Regions from separate parts of the Bradyrhizobium sp. LVM 105 genome, predicted to be linked through region 1. Evidence: predicted binding sites of a transcription regulator. Region 1 holds the regulator's gene; each other region holds the start of a gene.
The links. Region 1 encodes LexA, which represses DNA repair genes until DNA is damaged. Its sites were predicted from a motif close to TGTTCNNNNTGTGTTCNG; they were not measured.
Positions count from the first base shown of each region.

Region 2: D6B98_RS10285 (YifB family Mg chelatase-like AAA ATPase) is a predicted target of LexA. The motif match lies at 3,367-3,384, and genes of this name have one in related genera.
Region 3: D6B98_RS27830 (DNA recombination protein RmuC) is a predicted target of LexA. The motif match lies at 2,511-2,528, and genes of this name have one in related genera.
Region 4: D6B98_RS28895 (PA0069 family radical SAM protein) is a predicted target of LexA. The motif match lies at 2,544-2,561, and genes of this name have one in related genera.

Region 1 is NZ_QZMV01000004.1:148,198-155,437, reverse strand. Features, by position in the region: gene D6B98_RS13140 (S41 family peptidase) at 43-1,380, opposite strand; gene D6B98_RS13135 (alpha-hydroxy acid oxidase) at 1,701-2,834, shown strand; gene D6B98_RS13130 (HAD family hydrolase) at 2,874-3,497, shown strand; gene D6B98_RS13125 (hypothetical protein) at 3,665-3,871, shown strand; gene D6B98_RS13120 (molybdopterin molybdotransferase MoeA) at 4,085-5,296, shown strand; gene lexA (transcriptional repressor LexA) at 5,472-6,173, shown strand; gene D6B98_RS39810 (hypothetical protein) at 6,690-7,124, shown strand; partial or broken gene D6B98_RS13105 (ComEC/Rec2 family competence protein) at 7,132-7,240, opposite strand, start outside.
Region 2 is NZ_QZMV01000003.1:140,637-147,876, reverse strand. Features, by position in the region: gene D6B98_RS10305 (CpaD family pilus assembly protein) at 34-768, shown strand; gene D6B98_RS10300 (CpaE/TadZ family protein) at 765-2,054, shown strand; gene D6B98_RS10295 (tetratricopeptide repeat protein) at 2,114-2,890, opposite strand; gene D6B98_RS10290 (PilZ domain-containing protein) at 2,970-3,215, opposite strand; gene D6B98_RS10285 (YifB family Mg chelatase-like AAA ATPase) at 3,444-4,982, shown strand; gene D6B98_RS10280 (hypothetical protein) at 5,092-5,559, shown strand; gene D6B98_RS10275 (ATP-binding protein) at 5,675-7,240, shown strand, end outside.
Region 3 is NZ_QZMV01000012.1:78,808-86,047, forward strand. Features, by position in the region: gene D6B98_RS27825 (AmpG family muropeptide MFS transporter) at 1-1,078, opposite strand, end outside; gene D6B98_RS27830 (DNA recombination protein RmuC) at 1,280-2,479, opposite strand; gene def (peptide deformylase) at 2,651-3,178, shown strand; gene fmt (methionyl-tRNA formyltransferase) at 3,319-4,242, shown strand; gene truA (tRNA pseudouridine(38-40) synthase TruA) at 4,363-5,100, shown strand; gene dapE (succinyl-diaminopimelate desuccinylase) at 5,233-6,411, opposite strand; gene D6B98_RS27860 (DUF805 domain-containing protein) at 6,408-7,034, opposite strand.
Region 4 is NZ_QZMV01000013.1:53,696-60,935, reverse strand. Features, by position in the region: gene D6B98_RS28900 (phosphoketolase family protein) at 1-2,363, opposite strand, end outside; gene D6B98_RS28895 (PA0069 family radical SAM protein) at 2,583-3,749, shown strand; gene D6B98_RS28890 (VOC family protein) at 3,772-4,227, shown strand; gene rnhB (ribonuclease HII) at 4,299-5,153, shown strand; gene D6B98_RS28880 (glycosyltransferase family 39 protein) at 5,415-6,923, shown strand; gene D6B98_RS28875 (uracil-DNA glycosylase) at 7,067-7,240, opposite strand, start outside.

The sequences.
Region 1 (7,240 bases):
CATCCACTCCCGGGCGATTTCGTAGATGAAGAGTCGTAGAGTTTAGTTCGGCACCGTACCTTTCGGGGCGGGCTTCGCCGCAACCGCGTTCGCGGTGACGCCGTGCAGGAAGTCGTAGGCCGCATGCAGAGCCTTGTCGTCCTTCTCTTCCGGCGGGACGTAAGACTGCGATCCGGTCTGCTCGCCACCCTCGCCGGCCGAAAGATGTCCGCGCATCTGGGACTCCGCCATGGTGTCCATGCGGCCCTTCAGCTCGGGCGGCACGTCCTGCAGGATCTCGATGTCGGGGGCGATGCCCTGGGCCTGGATCGAGCGGCCCGACGGCGTGTAATAGCGCGCCGTGGTCAGCGCCAGGGCGCCATTGCCGGACCCGAGCGGAATGATCGTCTGCACCGAGCCCTTTCCGAACGAGCGCGTACCGATGATCGTGGCGCGCTTGTGGTCATGCAGCGCGCCGGCCACGATCTCCGAGGCCGAGGCCGAGCCGCCATTGACCAGCACCACCAGCGGCTTGCCCTTGGTGAGGTCGCCGCCATGGGCGGTGAAGCGTTGGGTCTCTTCGGGAGAGCGGCCACGGGTCGAAACGACCTCGCCGCGTTGCAGGAACGCGCTCGACACCGACACGGCCTGGTCGAGCAATCCGCCCGGATTGTTGCGCAGGTCCACGACGTAGCCGGTGAGCTTCTCCGGCTGAACCTGTTTGGAGATCGACGCGATCGCCTTCTTCAGGCCGTCGGTGGTCTGCTCGTTGAACGAGGTGATGCGGATATAGCCGATGTCGCCGCTCTCGACGCGGAAGCGCACCGGGCGCACATGGATGATCTCGCGCGTGATCGCGACGTCGAGCGGCGCGTCCGCGCCCTTGCGCAGGATGGTGAGCTTGGTCTTGGTGTCGACCGGGCCCTTCATCTTGTTGACGGCCTGCTCGAGCGTCATGCCCTGCACGGCCTCGCCGTCGATCTTGCTGATGAGGTCACCTGACATCAGGCCGGCCTTCGAGGCGGGCGTATCGTCGATCGGCGAGACCACCTTGACGAGGCCGTCTTCCATCGTGACCTCGATGCCGAGGCCGCCGAACTCGCCGGAGGTGGTCTCCTGCATCTCGGTCCAGGCCTTCGCGTTCATGTAGCGCGAATGCGGATCGAGCGAGGTCACCATGCCGGTGATCGCGCCCTCGACCAGCTTGGCATTGTCGGGCTTCTCGACATAGCTCGCCTTCACGCGCTCGAACACTTCGCCGAACAGGTTGAGCTGGGAATAGGCATCATTCGCGTTCGCTGTCGCCCGCGCCGCCCATACGCCGCCTTGGGGACTGGCTACCAGAAGGGTGAGACACGCTCCGGTGAGCGTGCCCAGAGGGAACAGCAGGGATTTCCGCATGGATGGGCTGGCCTTTGTGCTTTGGCGGTTCGCTTTAGGCTTGTCTGTCGAGACCTGGGGAGGCGCCATGCAATTGGCGATCCAGCTCGTTTCTCACAATACCATTCTGGTTTCTTCAAGGCCGGGATGCCATGCCGACGGGTACGCCGTAGAAATCGTTTCGCCCGGACCTAAACTTTTGGCAACGTTGCAGGACTGGCCTGTCCGCAAGCGGAATCATGGCCGGCCCGCGCCTCGCAGCCATGCAATTTTAAGATAGTTTTGCAGGGCTGGACGGGTTAGGCGATGACATAAGGGTTCAAATTCTCGGGAGGATAACAATGAACGAAGCACCCGGCGTCCGGCCGGAACGGAACGTCGAACTCGGCGCCAGCAACGAGCCGTTCCAGAACCTCCACGAATTCATCCGGAAAGCGCGGGCCAACCTCAACCAGAACGCCTGGGACTACATCGTCGGCGCCGCCGAAACCGAGACCACGATGCGCCGCAACCGCATGGCCCTGGACGAAATCGCCTTTCGCCCGCGCGTTTTGCGCGACGTCCGCAGGGTGGACGGCTCGGTTCAGCATTTCGGCCGCAAGATGCGCCTTCCGGTGGTGCTCGCACCCGTCGGCGCGCTCGAAATCTTCGATCCGGATGGTGCGGCGAGCGTCGCGCGCGGTGCCGGCAGCTTCGGTGCGGCGCACATGCTGAGCTCGGTGTCCGAACCCGGCCTGGAGAGCACTGCCGAGGCCGCGCCCGATGCGCTCCGGCTCTACCAGCTCTATGTCCGCGGCGACGACGCCTTCGTCGCGGATGTCGTCAGCCGAAGCGAGAAGAACGGCTATGCCGCCTTCTGCCTGACCGTCGACACCGCCCATTACAGCCGTCGCGAACGTGACATCGCCAAGCGCTACGTTCGCGAGAGCCGCCTGCGCGCCACCGGCGGCGATTTCCAGAAGGGCCTGGAGTGGCGGACCGTGAAGATGATCAAGGACAGGTTCAAGATCCCGCTGATCCTGAAGGGCATCGCCACCGCCGAGGACGCCCTGATCGCGGTCGATCACGGCGTCGAATGGATCTACGTCTCCAATCATGGCGGCCGCCAGCTCGACCATGGCCGCGGTGCCATGCATGTGCTGCCCGAGATCGTCGAGGCCGTGAAGGGCCGCGCCAAGATCATGGTCGACGGCGGCATCTGTCGCGGCACCGACATCGTCAAGGCGATCGCGGCAGGCGCAGATCTCGTCGGCATCGGCCGGCTGCAATGCTGGGCGCTGGCCGCCGCCGGCGAAGCCGGCATCGCGCGGATGCTGGAGCTGCTGGAAGACGAGGTGCTGCGCTGCCTCGGCCTGTTGGGTGCCACATCGTTTGCCGAGATCGACAAATCCTGCCTGCATCCGGCGGCCGCCACCAACGCGCCGAGCGTGTTCAGCGCGTTCCCGCTGTTCGACCACGAGCCTTATCGGTACTAACTTACGGATTCCTGCCGACATTGAAGTGAAAAGGACGCAATGACATCGCTCTCTCCCGGCAGCGCGGATGCGCTTCTGTTCGATCTCGGGCGCGTGGTGCTCGACATCGACTTCTCCAAGGCGATCGCCTGTTGGGCGGGACATGCCGGCTGCCAGCCCGAAAGCCTCCTCGCGCGTTATGTGCGCGACGAGGCCTACCGGCTGCACGAGGTCGGCAAGATCAGCGACGCGGATTATTTCGCCTCCTTGCGCGCTTCGCTGGGAATCGGCATTTCGGACGCCCAGTTCCTGGAGGGCTGGAATGCGATCTTCGCCGGCGAGATGCCCGATATCGCCGAGCTGTTACCGCGTGCGGCAAAGCAGATGCCGCTCTACGCCTTCTCCAACACCAATCGGCCGCATGTCGACTATTTCTCGAAGGAATATGCCGATCTGCTCGGCCATTTCCGCGAGCTGTACCTGTCGTCCAGCATCGGCCTGCGCAAACCGGATGCCGACGCCTTCGACCATGTCGTCGCGGCGATCGGTGTGCCGGCCGAGCGCATCGTGTTCTTCGACGATCTCGAAGAGAATATCGAGGGAGCACGGGCGCGTGGCTTGACGGCCGTACATGTGACGTCGCCCCGCGACGTCGGCAACGCCTTGAAGGCATTGGGCATCTAACGTTGCGCTGCCGCCCCGGCGGTCGGCAGCCGGCCCGCGTCCGGCGCTAAATTTGCAGGAAGTGTGGAACCTGATCACTTTGTGCATTTTTATACGGAGTTCCCGGAACGGAATACCCCTCTTCGGACTCATCAGTCCGTTGGGATTTCTACATCGGACTGATCGACGTGCTGGGCAAAACCTACCTCACCAAGCAAGCCTCTCTCCTGCTTGAATTCGCAAGAAACACCTCGGATTCCGAGCTTTCCGCCAAGCTGATCAGCAAGGCTGCGGACCTGAAATCGCAGGCCGATCCGCTCCCCGACAAGGACCAAGGCCCCAAACCGCCCGACGTCGCATGGCACGTCAGCCCGGACGGGCCGACCGGGAGTTGACCGATTCCGGCGTGGCGCTCGTGCCTTGCCATGGCCATCTTCCATCCCGGTCTGTCTCGCATTCCGGATCATGCGCTTGGCGGACCTGCCCTTGCTCCTCCGCCACGGAGATCACGCAGGATAGATCAGTCTGCGTGCTGCTTTGCCTTGCGCCTGCAGTCAGCTAGAACTCTCGCCGCCCATTGACCGATGTGCCGAGCAGGAGTTTCGCCCGTGGCCCTGATGCCGGTTTCCGACGCCCTTGCTGCGGTGCTGGCAGGTGCAGAGCCGCTGCCTGAACAGATGGTTTCGCTCGACGAAGCCTATCACCGCGTGCTCGCGCATGACCTCGCGGCACGGCGCACGCAGCCGCCGCAAGCGATGTCGGCGATGGACGGCTACGCGGTGCGCGCGGCCGATGCGGCAACGATCGATTCCCGGCTGACGGTGATCGGCGAGGTCGCGGCCGGCCGTCCCTTCGCCCGAACGGTCGGCGCGGGGGAAGCGGTGCGGATCTTCACCGGCGGCGTCGTCCCTGATGGTGCGGACGCGGTCGTGATCCAGGAGGACACCGTCACAGATGGCAACAGCGTCACCATCAAGGAAGCCGCGATCACCGGACGGCACATCCGCCCGGCCGGCGTCGATTTCCGCGAGGGTGACGTGCTCCTGCGCAAGGGAACCCGCCTGACGGAGCGCGATCTCGCGCTCGCGGCGGCGATGAATCACCCGCACCTCGCCGTCTGCCGCCGTCCCAAGGTTGCGATCCTTGCCACCGGCGACGAACTGGTGAGGCCGGGCACCGCCCCCGGGCACGGCCAGATCGTCTATTCCAACGGCTACGCCCTGCACGCGCTCGCCCGCAGCGAGGGCGCCGAGACCATCGACCTCGGGGTGGCCGCCGACACGCTGGAGGCCACCTCCGCCGGGATCCGCCGCGCCCGCGAGAGCGGGGCTGACATCCTGGTCACGACCGGCGGCGCGTCGGTCGGCGACCATGACCTGGTCCAGCAGGCGCTGCTGGGCGAAGGCATCTCGATGGCGTTCTGGAAGATCGCGATACGCCCCGGCAAGCCGATGATGCACGGACGGCTCGGCGCGATGCGCGTAATCGGCCTGCCCGGCAATCCCGTGTCGTCCTATGTGTGCGCGTTCCTGTTCATGGTGCCGCTGATTCGTGCCCTGTCGGGCCGTTCAGTGATTCATCATCGCCGCGAGCGCGCCGTGCTGGGTCGCGACCTCGGTGCCAACGACCAGCGCGAGGATTATCTGCGCGCGCGCCTGGAGCTGCGCGACGATGGTACGCAAGTCGCCATTCCCGTCAGCCATCAGGATTCCTCTCTGCTTGCAAATCTTGCTGCGGCACAGGTACTTCTCGTGCGCGCACCGTTCGCGGCGAACGCCGAGGCCGGTGGCCCCTGCGAGGTGCTGCGGCTCCCCGTCTGAGTCCACGGCCACACGCATTCCGCGAGTTTGCCGCCGTTCACGGTAAATTAAGCAGTTGCGGAACATGTATCGAACATATAGTGTCCGTTCATGATTTGTTTCGAGCATGTAGCGGCTTATCGCTGAACTCATCGTCTCGGAATCGAACGACATCAACCGGGGGACTTTGGTCGAGATGTTAACGCGCAAACAATACGAGCTTCTGAGGTTCATCAGCGAACGTTTGAAGGAAAGCGGCGTGCCGCCCTCCTTCGACGAGATGAAGGATGCGCTCGACCTGCGCTCGAAGTCGGGCATCCACCGCCTCATCACCGCGCTCGAGGAGCGTGGCTTCATCCGCCGCCTGCCTAACCGCGCACGCGCCATCGAAGTGATCAAGCTGCCGGAGCTGCAGGCTGCCGCCGGCGCCCGGCGCGGCTTCACGCCGAGCGTCATCGAGGGCAATCTCGGCAAGATCCGCGCGACCTCCAGCCCGTCCATGGACGAGGGCGAGCGGCCGGTTGCAGTCCCCGTGATGGGCCGTATCGCGGCCGGCACGCCGATCGAGGCGTTGCAGACCCGCAGCCACACCATCAGCGTGCCGCCCGACATGCTCGGCGCGGGCGAGCACTACGCACTCGAGGTGCGCGGCGATTCCATGGTCGAAGCCGGTATCCTCGACGGCGACATGGCGCTGATCCAGCGCAACGAGAGCGCGGATACCGGCGACATCGTGGTGGCGTTGATCGACGACGAGGAGGCCACGCTCAAGCGCTTCCGCCGCCGCGGCGCCTCGATCGCACTCGAGCCCGCCAATGCCGCTTATGAGGTCCGCATCCTGCCGCCGAACCGGGTGAAGATTCAGGGCAAGCTGATCGGGCTTTATCGGAAGTACTGATTCCGGAAGGACTCGGTCCGAGATATATTTTGGCGTCTGCGTGCGCCCTTCGGTCGGCATCGCCGATCAAAGATTGGAGCGGATGAATGTCCGCTCCACGAAGCAACATCGCTTCACGGCCGTTCGCGTTCGAGAGGACAGCCGAGCGCCAGATCGTTTGGTGCAGCCGTCGCGACGCTGATCGCGGCATCGGCACGCACGCCGCCGTTGCCGCGTAATCGCATCACAATCTCCGCAACAACACGGCAGTGAACGGGCAAGTCCGCAACGCCCGCAATACAAGCGTGGAGGTATCGCAATCGAGCTGGCGACACTTGGCAGTCGTAGACGCGCGCCGGCCAAATGCACGGGACCCGGCTTTGTTCCTATCGACTTCGGGAAAGTTAATGTGATCGCGCCTCGCGAATCGCAGCCGCAGATTCGCCTATAACCGAGCAGAGCGTTGCATACTTCTACTTCGAGGCCTGCGCCTCCAAGGAGAGGTGCGGGTCGCTATCTTCGCATGAGGAGCACCCGATGTGTGACTATAGCCTGCATGCTATCGCGACGCGCCCCGCTGAAGTCGGCGAGACGATCGTCACGACAACCTTCCGCGGCACCTCGACACGCGGCTTCGCCTCCGAAGCCGATCTCTCCGTTGCGGTCTGCCTGCTGCCGGGGACGGAGCTCGCCTTCGCCGACAACGTCCGTTACGACAACCGCTGGATCTGGACGCGCACCGTCAACTCCCGCGTCGGCAAGTTCGGCAAGATCGATCCGCACGTTCCCGATCGCCATCACGACGCGATCGAATTTCCGGACGGCAAGTACGTGCTGGTGACTCAGCTGGTCGAAGGCCAGCGCGCAACCGTGCTGCAGCTGCCGGTGACGCAGCCGGTCGGCGAGCGCGAGCAGAAGCCGCAGATCATCGCCGACAGTCGGTCGCCGGTCAGGCGCCTGCCGATCGGCTGATAGAAGCTCAGTCCTCGGCCTGAAGATCGGCCTCCGACGGCGTTGCGTCGCGAACGCGTGGAGCTGCCGACCGTGGCATGAGGGTCATGTCAGAATCTCCCTCGCCGGCTGCCGCC
Region 2 (7,240 bases), on a different contig from region 1:
GGGGCAAGGAACGGGGCAAGAGGGGACCAGGCGATGACGACAACATCTGCCGATCGACGTCGCAGCTTTGGGATCGCGCTGGCACTGGCCGGGCTGTCCGTCATGCTCGGTGCCTGCAATACCACCGGCGACATCGTTACGCAGACGGTGCCGACCGACTACCGCCAGCGCCACCCGATCGCGGTGCAGGAGGGCAGGAAGTCGATCGTGATCTTCGTCGGCAAGGCGCGCGGCGGCCTGTCGGCCGCGCAGCATTCGGACGTCGCCGGCATTGCGCGGGACTGGGTGCGCGAAGGCACCGGCTCCGTCGTCGTCGACGTCCCCGTCGACACCGCGAATTCACGCGCGGCGGCCGCGACCTATCGGGAGATCCGCTCCGTGCTCACATCCGGCGGCGTGCCGTCGCGCGCCATCGTCCAGCATCCCTATCGTCCTGAAGACCCCGGGCTGCTGCCCACCATCCGCCTCAGCTATTCGAAGATCACCGCGGTCGCGGGTCCCTGCGGTCTGTGGCCGGAAGACATCGGTCCCTCCATCCTCGATCCCGGCTACAACGAGAACCGGCCCTATTTCAATTTCGGCTGCGCCAGCCAGCGCAACCTCGCGGCAATGATCGACAACCCCGCCGATCTCGAGCAGCCGCGATCCGAAACGCCGGCCTATACCGCGCGGCGCGACATCGCCTTCGAGCGCTATCGCAAGGGCACCGCGATCGCGACACCCAATCCCGACGCCGACAAGGCCAAGCTCAGCGATACCGGCAAATGACACGGCTCCACGACGAAGATTCGGACGATCCGCTGCACCCCGAGGAACACATCGCGCCGGTTCCTCGCATCTCCGTGCAGGCCTTTTGCGAGACCGAGCAGACGCTCAACGCGGTGACCGCGGCGGGGCAGGACCGCCGACTCGCCAAGGCGCACCTCACCGCCAAGGACGGCGGCCTCGCCGCGGCGATCGAAGTCTATGAATCGATGCCGACGCCGAACGTGATCGTGATCGAATCCGACGGCACGCGCGACATCCTCGAGGGCTTGGACGACCTCGCCGGCGTCTGCGACCCCGGCACCCGCGTGGTCGTGATTGGCAATCCCAACGACACGGCGCCCTATCGCGAGCTGGTGCGCCGCGGCGTCAACGATTATGTGGTCGGACCGGTCGAAACCCTCGACGTCGTCCGCTCGATCTGCAGCCTGTTCTCGGCCTCCGAGGCCATCATCACCGGCCGCGTCATCGCCGTGGTCGGCGCCAAGGGCGGCGTCGGCGCCTCCACGGTCGCGCACAACGTAGCCTGGACCATCGCCCGCGACCTTTCGCTCGATTCGGTCGTGATCGACCTCGACCTCGCCTTCGGCACCGCGGGCCTCGACTACAACCAGGATCCGGTACAGGGAATCGCCAACGCGGTGCTGTCGCAGGACCGGCCGGACACGGCGCTGATGGAGCGTCTGCTCGCCAAATGCACCGAGCGCCTCAGCCTCCTCGCTTCGCCTGCCTCTCTTGACCGCGTCTACGATTTCGGCGCCGAAGCCTTCGACGCCGTGTTCGACACGCTGCGCATGACCACGCCCTGCATCGTGCTCGACGTTCCCCACCAATGGTCCGGCTGGACGCGGCGCGCGCTGGTGAACGCCGACGACATCGTGATCGTCGCCGAGCCCGATCTCGCGAACTTGCGCAACACCAAGAACATGCTGAGCGTGCTGAAAGCGGCACGACCGAACGACCGGCCGCCGCTGTACTGCCTCAACCAGGTCGGCATGCACAAGCGCGCGGAGATCGACGTCAAGGCCTTCGCCAAGACCATGGAGAGCCAGCCGATCGCGGTGATCCCGTTCGATTCGAAGCTGTTCTCGACCGCGGCCAATAACGGCCAGATGATCGCGGAGGTCGCCAAGAACCACCGCACCACCGCGCTGTTTCAGAACATGGCGAACCGCCTCGCCGGCCGCGGCGAGGTGAAGAAGCCGAAGCGCTCGCTGCTCGAGCCGCTGCTGAAGAAGCTGAAAGGCCGATCGGGCCGCCCATCGGCCCCGCACCGCAAGGCATCGTAATCGCGATAGCGTTTTCGCGTCGCGAGAACGCGACGAGCAAGAATGCGATCGGCTGGCGGTTACTTCTCGGCCCGCTGCTGCTGCTGCTTGGCCAGCATTTGCCGCAGCGCCGTGACTTTGGCCGCCGCCTGGTCCGGCGGCAAATCTGCCTTGACCAGGATTTCAGCCTCGGCCTGACGGCCTTGCAATCCCAGCACGAGCGCGAGGTTGGCGCGGATCCGCAAATCGTTCTGATTGCGCTGATGGGCGCGGCCGAGCACCTGTTCGGCGCGCGGCAAATTGTTCTGCAGCATGTAGGACAGGCCGAGATTGGACAGGACCTGCGGCTCGTCGGGCACGATCTTCAGGGCGCTCGCGTAATATTGCTGCGCTTCCTCGTTGCGGCCGAGCTGATCGAGCGCCGCGCCTTGCGCCGACAGGATGCGCCAGTCGGGATCCTCGGGCGAATGCGCGCGGCTGAGGACGTCGAAGGCCTGCTGGAAATTGCCGCTGTCGGCGAGCGCGCGGCCATAGCCGGCGAGCAGCGCCTTGTTGCTGGGATGGGCGAGCACGGCCTGCTCCAGCACTGCGACCGCCTGCGCGCGCTGGCCGCTGTCGCGCAGCGCCTTGCCGTACTCGAGCGCAATGGCGGGATTGCCGGGCTTGGCGCGGTAACGCTCGCGCAGCGCGTCCATGTCCGTTCTGGGATCGGCCTTGACAGCGGTTTCCGATCGGACGCCGAGCGCGCCGGTCACATCCTCGATGCCGGCGGTCTGGCAGCCGCCGAGGACGAGCACCAGGAGTGCGGGAAACAGCAATCTCGCCGGCGGAAAGGCGAGGGACGAACGCGTGGACATACTCTGATCACTCGGCAACTGATCAGAGATGCTTACCGATTAACGCTAAAGTCCCGTTAAGGACGCGGGCCCTTGCGTCTCAATCGACGAATTCAGCGCCGAACTCGCAGCCGATGCGCCAGCGCAGCCGGCATTGCCGGGAATAGTCCGGCGCGAAGATGATGGTGAATTGCGGCGGCACTTCCAGAAATTCCGCCACCACTTTCACACCACCATCCGAAATATCGGTAATCGTGCAGTCCCGCGGCAGCGAGCCCGCGCCAAAATGGATCTTGGCGAGGCGGCTGCACACCCGACGTTCGCTTCTCCGGCGATTTGCAAGCATTTGAACTGTTCACCCGTTAGACCACGGCCCATCCCGCAGCCCTAGGAGTAGCGGACATTCGTTGGAATGTGCTGAGGACAGAAGCTGGCATTCGAGGCGTAGTGTCGGCTCGGCGTTTACGATCGGTTAGGGCTTGTCCGCCCCTGTGGGATGTTCTTGTATTGTTCTTGCGAAAAGAGCTACGCTCTGCTACCCCTAATTGTGCGAAAGGGGCAGGCTGGTTTGAGCATGGTTCAGCGGGTTTCCACCGTCGCGTTTGAGGGGATCGAGGCCCGCGCGGTCGACGTGCAGGTCCAGGTTGCCCCTGGGCTGCCGGCCTTCGCCATCGTCGGCCTGCCGGACAAGGCGGTGTCGGAGGCGCGCGAGCGGGTGCGCTCGGCGCTGATCGCTTCGGGGCTGGCGCTGCCGGCGCGCCGGATCATCGTCAATCTGGCGCCGGCCGACCTGCCCAAGGAGGGCAGCCATTACGACCTGCCGATTGCGCTCGGCCTGATGGCGGCGATCGGGGCGATCCCGCCTGATGCGCTGACCGGCTTCACCGTTCTCGGCGAGCTTGGCCTCGACGGCTCGATCGCGCCCGTGGCCGGCGTTCTTCCTGCCGCCATCGGCGCCAATATGCGCGAGGAGGGGCTGATCTGCCCGGCGGCCTGCGGCTCCGAAGCGGCGTGGGCGAGCCCGGACATCCAGATCATCGCAGCACACTCGCTGATCCAGATCGCCAACCACTTCAAGGGCACGCAGGTGCTGTCGCGGCCCTCGCCGAAGGTGCACGAAGCCGCCGCCTCCACGCTCGACCTGCGCGACATCAAGGGCCAGGAAAGCGCCAAGCGGGCGCTGGAGATCGCGGCCGCCGGCGGGCATCATCTGCTCATGATCGGCGCGCCCGGCGCCGGCAAGTCGATGCTGGCCGCGCGGCTGCCCTCGATCCTGCCGCCGCTGTCCCCGGGAGAGCTGCTCGAGGTCTCGATGATCGCCTCCGTTGCCGGCGAGATCGAAGGCGGCGCGCTGACGGCGCGGCGGCCGTTCCGTTCGCCGCATCATTCCGCGAGCATGGCCGCGCTCACCGGCGGCGGCATGCGCGCCAAGCCCGGCGAGATCTCGCTGGCGCATCAGGGCGTGCTGTTCCTCGACGAGCTGCCCGAATTCGATCCGCGCGTGCTGGATTCGCTGCGGCAGCCGCTGGAGAACGGCGAGGTCGCGGTGTCGCGCGCCAATCATCGCATCACCTACCCTGCGCGCTTCATGCTGGTCGCGGCGATGAATCCGTGCCGCTGCGGCAATGCGTTCGAGCCCGGCTATGCCTGCAAGCGCGGCCGCATCGACCGCTGCACCGGCGATTACCAGGCGCGCATCTCGGGCCCGTTGATGGACCGCATCGATCTGCGCATCGAGGTGCCGGCCGTGACCGCGGCCGATCTGATCCTGCCGCCGCCGGCGGAGGGCTCGGTCGAGGTCGCCGCGCGCGTGGCGGCAGCGCGCGACATCCAGCTCGCACGCTATGCCGGTGCCGGCCTGCCCCATGTCCGGACCAATGCCGAGGCGCCCGCGTCGGTGCTGGAGGAGATCGCCAAGCCGGACGCGCAGGGACAAAAACTGCTGCGCGACGCCGCCGAGACCATGCGGCTGTCGGCACGCGGCTATCACCGTGTGCTGCGGGTGGCGCGCACGCTGGCCGACCTCGATCATGCCGACAAGATCGGCCGGCTGCACCTTGCCGAAGCGCTGTCCTATCGCGCACTCGCGGAGGATGTGCGACAGATGGCCTGATGATACCGCGCATCAACCCGGCGGTAACGAGTTTCCTTTACGCTCTGCAAACCATAGGGCCCGCTCATTTCGGCTGCGAGTTCCCCGAGGGCCCGGCGAGTAGAGTGTCATGTTGCGTTTCAAGATCCTTGCCTCGGTTGTTCCCCTGCTGGCGGCTGCGGTGTTTGCCCGCGCCGAGATCGGATCGGTCTCGCATCCCTGCATCGCCGTGGGCGAGATCTCGGTCGAGCTCACCTCGCTGTTCTGGACCGCCGGCATGCATGTCGCCTTCACCGAAGATCCCGCGCGGGCAACGGTCCGGGTCCAGGTCACCGACGACGCTGACGCCGCGGACTTCGCATTGGTCGACGACGGCCTCGGTTCCGAGCCGGAGACCTGTCAGGCCAATCCTTCGAGGCGCCTCGTCTCGATTGCCGCTCAGCCCGTCGATGGCGGCCAGGTGATCTATCTCTCCAGCGAGGGACCGGCGGATTACCGCATCTATGTGCGCTCGAAGTCGGTCTCGCTGCGCGAGGCTGCGGCGCTGATCGTCGGCGCCCACGGCAGTCAGCGCCAGCTCCAGGCCGCTTCGCTCTGAAGCGTTAACACTTCGTCAACCCTGTTTGGAGGCTGGGCCAAAGCCTCAAACTGTTCGCAAGGTCGACGCGACATCGTCGCACACGGCGGCGGGTTTCAGACAAGGATCGGTGACGATGGGTCGGACGTTCCGGATCAAGGTGCGCATGCGCCGTTTCAGGCGACAGCACCCCCGCATCGCCTTCGCGATCCGCTCCTTCATGATCTTCTCGGCGACCTTCGGCGGCGCCTATGGGTTCGTGTCCGGCAGCCGGTCGGATAACTCCGGCTACGATCCCCACACCTTTGCGATCGGCGCGAGCTTCCTGTTCGCGCTCGCCTGCCTCGGGCTTGCGACGCTGAGCATGCGCCTGCGTTTCGTGGGCAAGCGGCTGCGTACACTCGCGGCCCACAACGAGACCCTGATCGACCGCAATTGGGAGCTGAAGGAAGCGGAAGAGCGCGCCCGCAGCCTGTTCGAGCAGCAGGGCGATCTCATCGTGCTGCGCGCGACCGATGGCCGCATCACCTTCGCCAACGAGGCCTATTGCGCGCTCGCGGGACAGACGCGCGACGCGCTGGTCGGCACGCGTTTCGATTTCGACGTGCTGGAGCAGGGCGACAGCGCGCGCGAGAGCAGCGGCACGCGCATCCACGACCAGAAGATCGCGACCCCGCTCGGCGCGCGCTGGATCGCCTGGCGCGAGGGCTATGTCCGCCTCGATGCCGGCCAGCCCGCCGAATTGCAGAGCGTGGGGCGCGACGTTACCGATCGCACCGAAACCGAGCGCGCCTTGTCCGACGCGCGCGACCAGGCCGATGCCGCCAACCGCGCCAAATCGCGCTTCCTCGCAATGGCCTCGCACGAGATCCGCACGCCGCTCAACGGCATCATCGGCATGGGCGGCCTCCTGCTCGACACCAATCTGACGCCGGAGCAGGCGACCTATGCCAAGGCGGTCAAGACCTCGGGCGAAGCCTTGATGGCGCTGATCGAGGAATTGCTCGACTATTCCAAGATCGAGGCCGGCAAGCTCGATCTCCAGCAGCGTCCCTTCGCGCTCTCGACCCTGATCGAGGAGATCTGCGAGCTGCTCGCGCCCCGCGCGCAGGCGAAGTCGCTCGAGATCGCCGCCTATGTCGACGAGCGCCTGCCGCTGGAGGTGGTCGGCGATGCCGCGCGGCTGCGCCAGGTGCTGCTCAACCTCGCCGGCAACGCCATCAAGTTCACCGCAAGCGGTGGCGTCGCGCTGATCGTCGAGCCCGGCATCTGGCCGAACGAGATCAGCTTCCTGGTCCGCGACACCGGCATCGGCATCGCGCCGGAGGCGCAGCAACGCATCTTCCGCGAATTCGAGCAGGCCGACGAGCGCGTCGCCCGCACCCATGGTGGCACCGGGCTCGGCCTTGCCATCAGCGAGCGCATCGTCAAGCGGATGGGCGGCCGCATCACGCTCACCAGCGAGCCGGGCAAAGGCTCGACCTTCGAGGTCGCAGTGCCGCTTCCGGCCTCGCAAGCCGGCGCGGGACAGACGGCCTTTCCGAGCACCGACCTTGCCGGCAAGTCGATCCTCGTCGTCGCCGACGGCATCGAAGCCGCGCTGATCGCGCGACGACTGGAGCGCTGGGGCGGCCAGACCTGCCTGGTTGCGGACGCAGCGGTCGCCGAAGCGCTGCTGCCGGAACGTTCCTGGCACGCAGTG
Region 3 (7,240 bases), on a different contig from region 1:
CGGAGGTGATCGCGAGGGTCAGCGCCCATTCATTGACGCCGACCAGTGCCAGCCACGAGAACGACAGGTTGGAGATTGCCTGCACGATGCCGCCGATCCACAGGCTCGTTGCGAGCGAATAGCGCCGTGCCACGAAGCCGCCGGCAAAGCCGCCGGCCAAGGTCGCTGCGATGCCGACGCCCTTCACGATCACCGCGTAGTCGTTCCGCGTGAAGCCGATGTCGATCACGAACGGCACGGTCATGTTGCCGGAGAACGCGTCGGTGAATTTGAACAGCACGACGAAGGCAAGCGCCGCCCACGCTTCCTTTCGCTGCAAGAATTCCGAGAATGCGCCCAATGCGGCATGCAATACCCGCATGAGCGCGTCCTCGTTCTGCGTGGCAGCCTCTGCGCGCTTGGATTGTGCCGGCTCGGTGGCGGCCAGCGCCGTCACCGTGCCAATCAGCACCAGAGCCGCCATCACCACATAGCCCCACATCCAGGCGGCGCCACGAGGGACGATCGTCTCGAAGCCGGTGACGATGAACAAGGCGCCCGCGGTCGATATCAGCATGCCGATGCGATAGGCCGCGACATAGGCGGCCATGCCGGCCGCCTGCTCGCTTTCGGGCAGGCTCTCGACGCGGAATGCATCGACGACGATGTCCTGCGTCGAGGACATCGTCGCGACCAGGAGCGCGCCAAGCGCGACGAACAGCGGCGAGCGCGCCGGATCGGTCAGCGCCAACAGCAGGATCGCGCCGATCAGCAGCAGTTGCGAAAACACCAGCCACCCACGCCGACGGCCAAAAGTGCGCGTGAAGAACGGCACATGCAGCGCATCGACCAGAGGCGCCCACAGGAACTTGAGCGTGTACGGCGTTCCAACCAGTGCAAAGAGCCCGATCGTTCCGAGATCGACCCCCGCCTCGGCCATCCATACCAGCAGCGTCGATCCCGACAGCGCCAGCGGCAGCCCCGAGGAGAAGCCGAGAAACAGCACGATCAGCACCCGCGGCTGCAGGTAAACGGCAAGGCTGTCGCGCCAGGAGGCAGCGGGAGCGCCAGCGGAGGAAGTCGCGTCGGGTGCGGTCATGGGGTGGTGTTAGCAGATTCTGGCGGTGATGCCTCGTCTCCCTCTCCCCGTTCTTACGGGGAGAGGGTTGGGGTGAGGGGCATCTCTCCGCACGGGAGGTCGACGATGGACCTGTACCCCCTCACCCGGATCGCGCCGGACGATGCTCCGCATCGCCGGGGCGATCCGACCTCTCCCCGCAAGCGGGGAGAGGTGAAGACGTCACTCCCCCGCCTGGAGCTTCCGCGGAAACAGCTCGCCCGCATCCGTGGCCACCAGCCGCGGTCCCTCCGGGGCGTCGCTCTTGCTGAAATCCAGCTCCTCGATGCGTCCCGCGCGCTTTTCGATCTTGTCGGCGGAGATCAGCACCTGGCGGACGTCCTCGTTCACGTCGGCGAAATGCTTCTGCAGCTTGAGCACGCGGTCGCGCAGGCGGCCGAGATCGTCGCCGAGCTTGATCACCTCGGTGCGGATCTGGTCGGCGGCATCGCGCATGCGCGCGTCCTTCATGATCTGCTGCATCACCTGGATCGCGAGCATCAGCAGCGACGGCGACACCAGCACGACGCGGGCGCGATAGGCCTTCTGGATCACGTCGTCGAAACCGTCGTGGATCTCGGCGTAGACCGATTCCGACGGCACGAACATCAGCGCCATCTCCTGGGTCTCGCCGGCGACGAGATACTTTTCGGCGATGTCGCTGACATGCTTCATCACGTCGCCGCGCAGCCGCTGCGTGGCGATTCGCCGCTCCTCGTCGGTGCGGGCGTCGTGCAGCGCCGTCATCGCCTCCAGCGGAAATTTCGCGTCGATGCAGAGTGGGCGCTGGTCGGGCAGGAACACGACGCAATCCGGCCGCTTGCCGGTCGAGAGCGTGAACTGGAACTCGTAGGCCCCCTTGGGGAGGCCGTCCTGGACGATCGCCTCCATCCGCGCCTGACCGAAGGCGCCGCGCGACTGCTTGTTGGAGAGCACGTCGCGCAAGGTGGTCACCTGGGTGGTGAGGTCGGTGAGGTTCTTGTGCGCGCTGTCGATGATGCCGAGCCGCTCATGCAGCGCGCGCAGGCTCTCCATGGTGTTGCGGGTCGAATGTTCCATGGACTGGCCGACGCGATGGGTCACCGAATCCAGCCGTTCGTTGACCGCCCGCGCCATCTCGGCCTGGCGGCCGGCCAGCGCCTGGGTCATGGCGTCGACCCGGCCGGAGGATTCGCTCTGGGCCCGCAGCACCTCACTCAGGCGTTCCTCGAGCTCGTCGGCCCGGATCGCGTGCGCCATTGCGAGTTCCGCGCCGCGCCGCCCGGACCGCGCGATGACGATGGCGATCACCACCAGCAGGACGAGGACAAGCGCACCAAAGCCGATCAGCGCGTGGAAGGTGCGCACCGGCCAGTCGTCCAGCATGAAAATGATCTCGTTCATGGCGACCGTTCTAGCCGATTCGCCGGTGCTGGCGAACGAATAGCGAACGTTCAGGGTTAATCGCCCGCTTATTTCTATGGTTAACGGAAAGCGAATTTTTATGGTTAGCGAGGGGTTAACAGGGTTCCGGGCCGCATTGACCGTATCCGGCATGGGGCTTAAATCGCGGCCATGGCCCTCAGAGAAATCATCATCCTGCCCGACAAGCAGCTGCGTCTGGTCTCCAAGCCGATCGAGAAGGTCACCTCGGAGATCCGCAAGCTTGCCGACGACATGTTCGAGACCATGTACGACGCGCCCGGCATCGGCCTCGCTGCGATCCAGGTCGCGCAGCCGCTGCGGCTGATCACCATGGACCTCGCCAAGCGCGACGAGAACGGCGAGACCAAGCCGCTGCCGCGCGTCTTCATCAACCCCGAGATCATCGCCTCCTCCGAGGAACTGTCCATTTACGAGGAAGGCTGCCTCTCGATTCCTGAATATTACGAGGAGGTCGAGCGCCCTGCGAGGGTGCGCGTGCGCTTCACCGATCTCGACGGCAAGGTGCACGAGGAGGACGCCGAAGGCCTCTTTGCCACCTGCATCCAGCACGAGATCGACCATCTCAACGGCGTGCTGTTCGTCGATTACCTCTCCAAGCTCAAGCGCGACCGCGTGATGAAGAAGTTCGAGAAAGCCGCCAAGCGCGCGGCGGAGTAGGCCACGTCCTCCGCCGTCATGCCCGGCCTTGTGCCGGGCATCCACGTTCTTTGCCGCCCCGAGCAGGAAGAACGTGGATGGCCGGGACAAGCCCGGCCATGACGAGTACCTTGCTCGTTGTTCGAGGATTGTCTCGTCACATGCCCCTCCGCCTGATCTTCATGGGCACGCCCGATTTCTCCGTGCCGACGCTGCTCGAGCTGGTCGCGCATGGCCACGAGATCGTCGCCGTCTACACCCGTGCGCCGAAGCCGGGCGGGCGGCGCGGGCTGCAATTGCAGCCGACCCCGGTCGAGGAAGCCGCGCGAAAGCTCGGCGTGCCCGTGCTGACGCCGAAGACGCTGAAGACCCAGGAAGCGCTCGACGAATTTCGTGCCTTCGAGGCCGATGCCGCCGTCGTGGTCGCTTACGGCATGATCCTGCCGCAGGCGATCCTCGATGCGCCCAAGCTCGGCTGCTACAATCTGCACGCTTCGCTGCTGCCGCGCTGGCGTGGCGCCGCCCCGATCAACCGCGCGATCATGGCCGGCGATGCCGAGAGCGGCGTGATGGTGATGAAGATGGATGTCGGCCTCGATACCGGCGACGTCGCGATGGCCGAGCGTCTTGCCATCACCGACAGTATGACAGCGCTCGATCTGCACGACCGGCTCTCGCGTCTCGGTGCCGATCTGATGGTACGGGCGATGGCCGCGCTCGACCGCGGCGGGCTCCAGCTCAAGAAGCAGAGCGCGGACGGCGTCAGCTACGCCGCCAAGATCGACAAGGCCGAGGCGCGGATCGACTGGCGCAAGCCGGCGCGCGAGGTGCTGCGCCACATCCACGGCCTGTCGCCGTTCCCCGGCGCCTGGGCCGAGCTTGAGAACGCGCGCGTCAAGATCCTGCGCTGTGAGCTGGCGCAAGGCGCCGGCGAGCCGGGCGCGGTGCTCGACGATCAACTCACCATCGCCTGCGGCGAGGGCGCGATCCGCATCATCGAGCTCCAGCGCGAGGGCAAGGGCCGGATGCAGGCTGCCGACTTCCTGCGCGGCGTGCCGTTGAAGGCGGGAGCCAAATTCACCTGACACTGTCATACCCCGCGCAGGCGGGGTATCCAGTAAGCCGAGGCTTCTCGGTCGAACCGATAGGCCGCCGCGTACTGGATCGCCCGGTCAAGCCGGGCGATGACAGCAAACTGGAAACCGATGCCCCGCTACAAGCTCACCATCGAATATGACGGCGCGCCGTTTTTCGGCTGGCAGGTGCAGGACACGCTGCCCTCGGTTCAGGGCGCGCTGGAAGCGGCCGTGAAGGCGATGACGGGGGCGGACCTGCGGGTGCATGGCGCCGGCCGCACCGATGCCGGCGTGCACGCGCGCGGTCAGGTCGCGCATGTCGACGTCGACAAGCAATTCCCGCCGGGGCGTTTTCGCGACGGGCTCAACGCGCATCTGCGCCCGCATCCGATCGCGGTGTTAGAGGCCGAGATCGTGCCCGACAGCTTCGAGGCGCGCTTCTCGGCGGTGAAGCGGCACTACCGCTATCGCGTCATCAACACCCGCGCCAATCTCGCGCTCGATGCCGGCCACGCCTGGCGCGTGCCGCGCAAGCTCGATGCCGAGGCGATGCATGCGGCAGCCCAGCGCCTGCTCGGCAGGCACGATTTCACCACCTTCCGCGATACCGAGTGTCAGGCCAAGTCGCCGGAGAAGACGCTCGACCAGCTCGACGTGATGCGCGACGGCCGCGAGATCATAATCGTCACCTCGGCGCGCTCGTTCCTGCACAGCCAGGTCCGCTCGATGGTGGGATCGCTGGTCTGGGTCGGCGAGGGCCGCTGGACCGCCGACGATCTCTCCGCAGCGCTCGCCGCCCGCAACCGCGCCGCCTGCGGCATCGTCGCGCCGCCCGAGGGCCTGTATCTGATGAAGGTGGATTATTAGCCGCTGAAGCCGCCACTGTCGTCATGGCCGGGCTTGTCCCGGCCATCCACGCTCTTTCTTTCCAGAGGCGCCGAAGAACGTGGATGCCCGGGACAAGCCCGGGCATGACGGCGGAAGGCCGGCGGTTCGCGACTACCCGAAATACCGCGTCAGTATCCCGCGATACACCTTCGTCAGTTTCTCCAGATCGGCAACCGGCACCCGCTCGTCGATCTGGTGCATGGTCTGCCCGACCAGCCCGAACTCGATCACCGGGCAATAGCTCGCAATGAAGCGCGCATCCGACGTGCCACCCGACGTCGACAGCTCCGGCTTGCGCCCGGTCACCTCCTCGATCGCGGCGACGGCGAGATCGGTGAACGGCCCTGGCTTGGTCACGAACACGTTCGAGTTCGAGGGCTCCCAGACGATGCGGGCCTTGATGCGGTTGCCGCAGGCTTTGGCGAGGCGCGTCTCCACCAGCTCGCGCAAGCTCGCCTGGGTGTGATTGTCGTTATAGCGGATGTTGAACTTGGCGCGGGCTTCGCCGGGGATGACGTTGAAGGCCTTGTTGCCGACGTCGACCGAGACGAATTCGAGATTGGACGCCTGGAACTGCGCACTGCCATGGTCGAGCGGCTCGTCGGAGATCGCCACAATCAGCCGCGAAATGTCCGGCACCGGATTGGAGGCGCGATGCGGGTAGGCGACGTGACCCTGCACGCCGTCGACGACGAGCGTGCCGGATTGCGAGCCGCGGCGGCCGACCTTGATGGTGTCGCCGAGCGTCTCGACATTGGAGGGCTCGCCAAGCACGCAATGATCGAACTTCTCGCCGCGCGCGGCGGCCCATTTCAACAGCTTGATGGTGCCGTTGATCGAGACGTCTTCTTCATCGCCGGTGATCAGGAACGAGATCGAGCCCGAGCCTGATTTTTGGCCGTCGGCACGCGGCTTGCCGCCGTTGGCGGCGAGATGCTCCAGCACCGCTGCGACCGAGCAGGCAATGCCGCCCTTCATGTCGACCGCGCCGCGGCCGTGCAGGATCCCGTCCTTCACTTCGCCGGAGAACGCACCGACGCTCCAGGCGCTCTCCTCGCCCGGCGGCACCACGTCGGTGTGGCCGGCAAAGGTGATGTGCGGCCCTTCGCTGCCGATCCGCGCGTAGAGATTGTCGACGTCGGCCGTGCCCGGCTCGCTGAATGTCACGCGGTGACAGGTGAATCCGGCAGCGCCGAGGACTTTTTCGAGCACCCCGAGTGCACCGGCATCGACCGGGGTTACTGAGGGGCATCGGATGAGGTCGCGGGCAATGGAGAGAGCATCGGTCATGCGCCCCGCTTAACATGCATGCCGCCGGGTGGGCTAGCATGAGGCGGGACAATTTCAATCTCGCGGCTCTGGTCCCAGCCTCTTGCGGAGGTCGCCGCGGGCGTGGAATCGTCCTCGGCTTTCGGATCGGGACCGAACCGGTTGGGCCCCTGGGTGCCGCGCAAGAATCCGGTCTCGACAAAAGCGGCGACGGAGAGGATCACGCCTCCCAGCGCGAGCGGCAGCATCCAGTAGGTGTCCGGAAGGCGGTCCTCGAACTGATTGTAGAGGCCCGGAAGCACGAAATAGGCGAGCAGCCACCATGCGCTCTTGTCGCGGTCATGCAGGCGCTTCACGACGATCGCGAGATAGGTCCAGAGCATCAACGCGGTTGCGGCCAACTTGAGCAGCAGCAGCGGCAGATTGTCCAGCAGCGACCATCGGTAGGCTCTGGGATCGACGATCTTGAAGACGTCGTCGGCATTCAGATCGAAGGATCCGACCTCGCCGCCGAGCACGGAGATGATTCCTACGTAGAGCGAGACCAGCAGGATCATGCCGAACAGGACAGAGATCAGGCTGCACCAGAACCCGGTGCGGCGCATGCGGCCGTCGAAGCGGAAGAGATACCAGGTCCAGCGCATCCGAGGGGCTCCAGGCGGGACGGGCCGCCCGAAGATTGGTCGCGATGCAGGGAGGGTGGGTTCGATACAGTACAAACCCGTCATCCCCGCGCAACGGCGAAGCCGTTGTCGCTGGAAGTGCGAGTGGCGCGATGCGAAGCATCGCGCCGGGAGCCTCGAAGGATGAACGGTCTAAAGCGCGATGCGATTGGGATGAATCGTCATCG
Region 4 (7,240 bases), on a different contig from region 1:
CAGTCGCGGATCTCCGGCATGTCCTCGCCGTGCTCGCGCACATAGCGGGAATGCTCGATCAGCTTGTCGCGGAATTGCTGCTTGGCCTGCGCAGCCTTGGCCGCGAGTCCGGGCACGCGTTCGATCGCCTCGATCGCGAGGTGGTAGCGGTCGAGCTCGTTGAGCACGACCATGTCGAACGGCGTCGTCGTGGTGCCTTCCTCGGCAAAGCCGCGCACATGCATGCCGGCATGGTTGGTGCGGTTATAGGTCAGCCGGTGGATCAGGTAGGGATAGCCGTGATAGGCGAAGATGACAGGCTTGTCGCGCGTGAACAGGCTGTCGAAGTCGCGGTCGGACAGGCCGTGCGGATGCTGATCCTTCGGCTGCAGCGTCATGAGGTCGACGACGTTGATGACGCGGATCTTCAGATCCGGCAGTGCCTTTCGCAACAGGTCGACTGCGGCGAGCGTCTCCAGCGTCGGAACATCGCCGGCGCAGGCCATCACCACGTCGGGCTCGCCCGTCGCCTGTTCCGTGCCCGCCCAGGTCCAGATGCCGATTCCGGCGTCGCAATGCGTCGCTGCTTCCTGCATCGATAGCCATTGCGGCGCCGGCTGCTTGCCGGCGACGATGACGTTGATGCGGTTGTAGGTGCGCAGGCAGTGGTCGGCGATCCACAGCAGCGTGTTGGCGTCGGGCGGGAAGTAGATGCGGACGATGTCGGCCTTCTTGTTGGCGACGAGATCGACGAAGCCGGGGTCCTGATGGCTGAAGCCGTTGTGGTCCTGACGCCAGACATGCGAGGTCAGGAGGTAATTCAGCGAGGCGATCGGGCGCCGCCACGGCAACTCGCGCGTGACCTTCAGCCATTTGGCGTGCTGGTTGAACATGGAATCGACGATATGGATGAAGGCCTCGTAGCACGAGAAGAAGCCGTGCCTGCCGGTGAGCAGATAGCCCTCGAGCCAGCCCTGGCAGAGATGCTCGCTCAGCACCTCCATGACGCGGCCATCCTGCGCCAGATGCACGTCGTAAGATTCGATCGGTTCCATCCAGACGCGCTCGGTCGCCTCGAACACCGCGTCCAACCGGTTTGACGCGGTCTCGTCCGGGCCCATGATGCGGAAGTTGCGCTCCGTCGCGTTGAGGCGGATGACGTCGCGCAGGAATTTGCCGAGCTCGCGCGTCGCTTCGGCCACGACGCCGCCGGGCTGCGGCACCTCGATCGCGAAGCGGTGGAAGTCCGGCAGCTTCAGTTCTTTCTTCAGCAGGCCGCCATTGGCGTGCGGGTTGGCGCCCATGCGGCGGTCGCCGCGAGGCGCGAGCGCCTGAAGCTCGGGAACGAGGGCGCCGCTGGCGTCGAACAGCTTTTCGGGCTCGTAGCTGCGCATCCAGTCTTCGAGCACTTTCAAGTGCGCCGGGTTCTCGCGGCAGCCGGCGACGGGGACCTGATGCGCGCGCCAAAAGCCCTCGACCTTCTTGCCGTCGACCTCCTTCGGACCGGTCCAGCCCTTCGGGCTGCGCAGCACGACCATCGGCCAGCGCGGCCGCTCGACGCTGCTGCGCCCGTCGCGTGCGTGCTGCTGGATCGAACGGATGCTGGCGAGCGCGACGTCGAGCGCGTCCGCCATGGCCTGGTGCATCAATTTGGGATCGTCACCCTCGACGAACAGCGGCTCGTGGCCGAAACCGCGAAAGAGATCGCGGATTTCCGCATCTCGCATCCGGCCCAGCACGGTCGGATTGGCGATCTTGTAGCCGTTGAGATGCAGGATCGGCAGCACCGCGCCGTCATGGGCCGGGTTCAGGAACTTGTTGGAGTGCCAGGACGCAGCCAGCGGGCCGGTCTCGGCCTCGCCGTCGCCGATGACGCAGGCGACGATCAAATCAGGGTTGTCGAAGGCCGCGCCGTAGGCGTGCACCAGCGCGTAGCCGAGTTCGCCGCCCTCGTGGATCGAGCCCGGCGTCTCCGGCGCCGCATGGCTCGGGATGCCGCCGGGAAAGGAGAACTGCCTGAACAGCTTGCGCATACCGTCCGCATCGCGGGCGATCTCGGGATAGAGCTCGCTGTAGCTGCCTTCCAGATAGGTGTTGGCGACCATGCCCGGCCCGCCATGGCCGGGGCCGCAGACATAGATCACGTCGAGATCAAGCGCGCGGATCACGCGGTTGAGATGGGCATAGATGAAGTTCAGGCCGGGCGTCGTGCCCCAATGGCCGAGCAGGCGCGGCTTGATGTGGTCGGCCCGCAACGGCTCGCGCAGCAGTGGATTGTCGAGCAGATAGATTTGCCCGACGGAGAGGTAGTTGGCGGCGCGCCAATAGCGATCAAGGAGATCGAGATTGCTGCTCGCGGCAGCTGATTGTTGTTGATTTGTCATGTTCTTGCCGATTGTTGCCGAGCTACGCCCCGCGATCGTCACCAACATTGTTCCGGCGCGATCGATCCCTGTCCGGCATCAAACGGGATCGTTGCGACAGGCTTGTTGCGTGAGGTCAAGAGAAAGCGCCCGAAATTTGGGCGGCAGCTTTGCATGGGGTTGTTTTCCATTTTTCATCTGTGTTCTTGATTTGTTCCTTTGGCGTGCTATCTTGGGTTCATGAGTCCAGCAGCATCCTCTCATGCTCTCAAGCACCCGCCGGTCAAGGCGCCCTCCGAGCCGGCGGGTGCGGACTCTGATTTTCCCGAACTCGGCGTCGCCATCGACCGCGCCCGCCGGCGAGGGCGAGGGGCGCAGTCCAACGCCAGCGGCCGCTACGAGGCCGAGGCGCGCGTCGCTTTCGACGACGGCTGGCAGAGCCTGGAAGAGCTGCCGCCGTTCAAGACCACGGTCGCAGTCGACACGTCGCGCAAGGTGATCACCCGTAATGACTCACCCGACATCGGCTTCGACCGCTCGATCAATCCCTATCGCGGCTGCGAGCACGGCTGTGTCTACTGCTTCGCCCGGCCGACCCACGCCTATCTCGGCCTGTCGCCGGGCCTCGATTTCGAATCGAAGCTGTTTGCGAAACCCGAGGCGCCTTCGCTGCTCGAGAAGGAGCTCGCCGCGGCCGGCTACGAGCCGCGCATGATCGCGATCGGCACCAACACCGATCCCTATCAGCCGATCGAGCGCGAGCACAAGATCATGCGCGGCATCCTCGAGGTGCTGGAACGTGCCGGCCATCCCGTCGGCATCGTGACCAAATCGGCGCTGGTGCTGCGCGATATCGACATTCTCGCGCGGATGGCCAAGCGCAACCTCGCCAAGGTCGCGATCTCCGTGACCTCGCTCGATCCGAAACTGGCCCGCACCATGGAGCCGCGCGCCGCGACGCCGCCGAAGCGGCTGGAGGCGCTGAAGCAGCTCTCAGATGCCGGCATTCCGACCACCGTGATGGTGGCGCCGGTGATCCCTGCGCTGAACGATTGCGAGATCGAGCGCGTTCTCGATGCCGCCGCCCATGCCGGCGTCAAGGAAGCCTCCTATGTGCTGCTGCGGCTGCCGCTGGAGGTGCGCGATCTCTTCCGCGAATGGCTGATGGCGAACTATCCGGACCGCTACCGCCACGTCTTCACCTTGATCCGCGACATGCGCGGCGGGCGCGACTACGATGCGAAATGGGGCGAGCGGATGAAGGGCACCGGACCGATGGCCTGGACCATCGGCCGCCGCTTCGAGATCGCCTGCGAGCGGCTCGGCCTGAACAAGCGCCGCTCCAAGCTGACGACGGATCACTTTGCGCGGCCGAAGCGGAACGGCGATCAGCTCAGCCTGTTCTGATCGGGAACGGAAGAGGCGTCGTATGCTCAAGGAACTCAACGCGCCGGTGCCGCGGCTCACAGTCATCACACTCGGCGTCAGCGACATCCGCGCCAGCATCGCTTTTTACGACGCGCTCGGTTTCTCGCGCCGGCTGAAGGCGACCGGCGAGGCGGTTGCGTTCTACGATACCGGTGGTCCCGTGCTCGCCTTGTATCGCTGGGATCAGCTTGCGGCCGACGCGGGGCTGCCGGACCAGCCGAGGCCGCAGGCCTTCCGCGGCATGACGCTCGCCTGGAACTGTCGGACCCGTGAGGAGGTCGATGCGGTGATGGCCTTCGCGCTCGGCAAGGGGGCGAAGCTGGTGAAGGCCGCGCACGAGACCGATTACGGCGGCTATTGCGGTTATTTCGCCGACCCTGACGGCCATCCCTGGGAGGTCGTGGTCGCGCCCGGCATCGATGTCGGCGACGACCGGCGGGTGCATCTGGCGGAGTAGGGGCCTGAATAGCGGGAATTGTGCGAGGTTCCCGGTTGCGCAGGCCGGGCCCCTTGCGCACGATCCCGGCCATGATTCGGGACAAGTCCGCGACCAAGCCGGCCAAAGACGCGCCTAAGAAGGCTGCTGCGAACAAGGCAGCGCCTGCCAAGGTGAAAACGGCTGCGCCCCAAGCAATGGCCGCTCCCGCCGGCAAGAAAGCTATCATTGCCGTCGCCCCCCCGAGCTTTCGCCGCGAGCGCGCGCTGATCAAGCGCGGGGTCTGGCCGGTCGCCGGCTGCGACGAGGCCGGTCGCGGACCGCTGGCAGGCCCCGTGGTGGCGGCTGCCGTGATTCTCGACCCCGACCGCATCCCGCGCGGCATCGACGATTCCAAGCGCCTGACGGCCGAGGAGCGCGAAAAGCTGTTCGACAAGATCTGCGCCACCGCGCAGGTCTCGGTTGCCGTTGCCTCGCCCTCGCGAATCGATCGCGACAACATCCTGCGCGCCTCGCTGTGGGCGCTGAAGCGCGCCGTGGTGGCGCTGCCGGAGGCGCCCAGGCATGTCTTCGTCGACGGCCGCGACCGGCTCGACACGGAATGCGACTGTGAGGCCGTGATCGGCGGCGACGGCATCGTGCTGTCGATCGCCGCGGCCTCCATCATCGCCAAGGTGACGCGTGACCGCCTGATGTGCGCGCTGGCGCAGGACTGTCCCGGCTACGGCTTCGAGCAGCACAAGGGCTATGCCGTCCCCGAGCACCTCGACGCGCTCGACCGCCTCGGCCCCACCATCCACCACCGCAGCTTCTTTGCCCCGGTCGCGGCCGCGCGCGCCAAGCATATGCCCTGGACCGTCGAGCCGGTGCGAGACCTGTTCTCGGTGACCGAGGTCGAGGTGCAGGTGGACGCGAGCGTTGAGATCGACGTCTCGGCAGGCCTTTAGCATTCCTCTCTCGCGGCGGCGCCTCTCCCCGCTTGCGCGGAGAGGCCGGATTGCATCGAAGATGCAATCCGGGTGAGGGGGACTCTCCGCGAGTCCAACTCGTACTGTCTTTGCGGATGCAGCCCCTCACCCCACCTTCTCCGCGTAAGAACGGGGAGAGCGAGCACACCGAAGTTGCCACGACCGGCGACGCCCCTTATCAAAGTAGTCGTGAGCGAATAGGGCCGGCTGGACGGGTTGGCTGCATCTTTCGGGCGTTGCATGCGGTTTACCTCCCTGGTCATCGAGCTCATTCGCGCCCGGCCGCGGCTGATCGTCTGGATCGCCGTGCTGCTGCAGGCTTTGATGTGGCTGTTCGTGGCGCTGGTGTTCTACCGCAGCCCGCCCGGCACGCTGGCGACGCTGCTGGCTTTCGGACGCGAATACCAGGTCGGCACCGACCTCGGGCCGCCCTTGCCGGTCTGGCTCGCCGACATCGCCTATCGCGCCGCCGGTGGCCACATGTTCGGCGTCTATGTGCTGGCCGAGCTCTGCGAGATCGCGACTTTCATCGCGCTCTATCATCTGTCCCGCGCCGTGGTCGGCTCGCAGCAGGCGGTGCTCAGCGTGTTGCTGACCATGACGGTGCTCGCCTTCTCCTCCTCGGCGCTCGACTTCGGACCCCTCGTGCTGGCCCGGCCGCTGTGGGCGCTGCTGCTGCTGCACTCCTGGCAGATCATCGGCCAGCGCCGCGGCAATGCCTGGTTCGCCTGGTCGATCGAGGCCGGCCTGTTGCTGCTGACGACGCCCGCGGCGATCTTCCTGCTGCTGCTGCTCGTCGTGTTCGCGGTCTCGACCGGCGGCGGCCGCCGGACGCTGCGCGCGCTCGATCCGCTGTTCGCGCTGATCGTCGTCGCGGTGCTGGCGCTGCCCTATGCGGTCTGGCTGATGCGGGCGGAGACGCTTGCGATGCCGGCCCTGCCGCAAGTTGCGGAGTTGAGTGCCCGCGCCCTGCATGCGGCCTGGCTGCTCGGCGGCCTCGTGCTCGGGGCCGCCGCGATCCCGGCGCTGACCTTCCTCAACACCGGACTGTTTGCCGGCAAGGGCGAGGAGCCGCCGATCATCTACCGGCCGCCGGTCGACCCGCTGGCGCGCAACTTCGTCTATTTCTTCGCACTCGCCCCGGTGCTGGGCGGGGTGCTGATCTCCGGCCTGCTCGGGCTCGAATACGTCGTCGGCGGCGCCGGCGTCGTCCTCGTCACGTCCGGGCTGGCCGTGGTGGTCGCGGCCGGCGATCTCATTGCGATGCGCCGCGCGCGGATGCTGCGCATGGTGTGGGCCGCGGCCGTCGTGGCCCCGGCCATCGGCGTCGTCCTGGGCGTCCTGCTCCTGCCCTGGACCGGCACGGGCGAGATCGCGACCTCGATGCCCGCGCGCGCAATCTCGGACTTCTTCGACGACAGCTTTGCCCGCCGCACCAACCATCGCCTGCGCGCCGTTGCGGGCGAGACACAGCTTGCGAGCCTGATCACGCTGCATTCCGGTCGTCCGCATCTTTTCATCGACGCCGACCCTGCGCGCACGCCGTGGATGAATCAGGCCAAATTCAACGAGACCGGCGGCGTCGTGGTCTGGCGCGCCTCCGACACCGCCGGCACGCCGCCGCCGGACATTCTCAAACGCTTTCCCGGCATCGTGCCGGAAGTGCCGCGTGCGTTCGAATGGCTGGTGACCGGACGCCAGCAGCTGCTGCGCATCGGCTGGGCCATCGTGCGGCCGAAGGGGACGTAGGGGAGGGTCATTCCGGGGCGCGGCGAAGCCGCGAGCCCGGAATCCATTCATCCATTAGCTCTGCCGCTCGATGGATTCTCAGGTGCGCAATTGCGCACCATAGCTCTCGCTTCGCGAGCCCCGGAATGACGGCGTGGGTGTAGTTACACCGCGCCTTCCGCCAGCACCTTGGCGATCGCACGCAGATCCTGCCACGCCAGCCGTTTGTAGGACGGCGAGCGGAGCAGATAGGCGGGATGGAACGTCGGCAGCGCCCGGATGGTGCGCGCCCCTGTCTCGTAGTCGAACCAGCGTCCGCGGGTGCGCATGATGCCCTC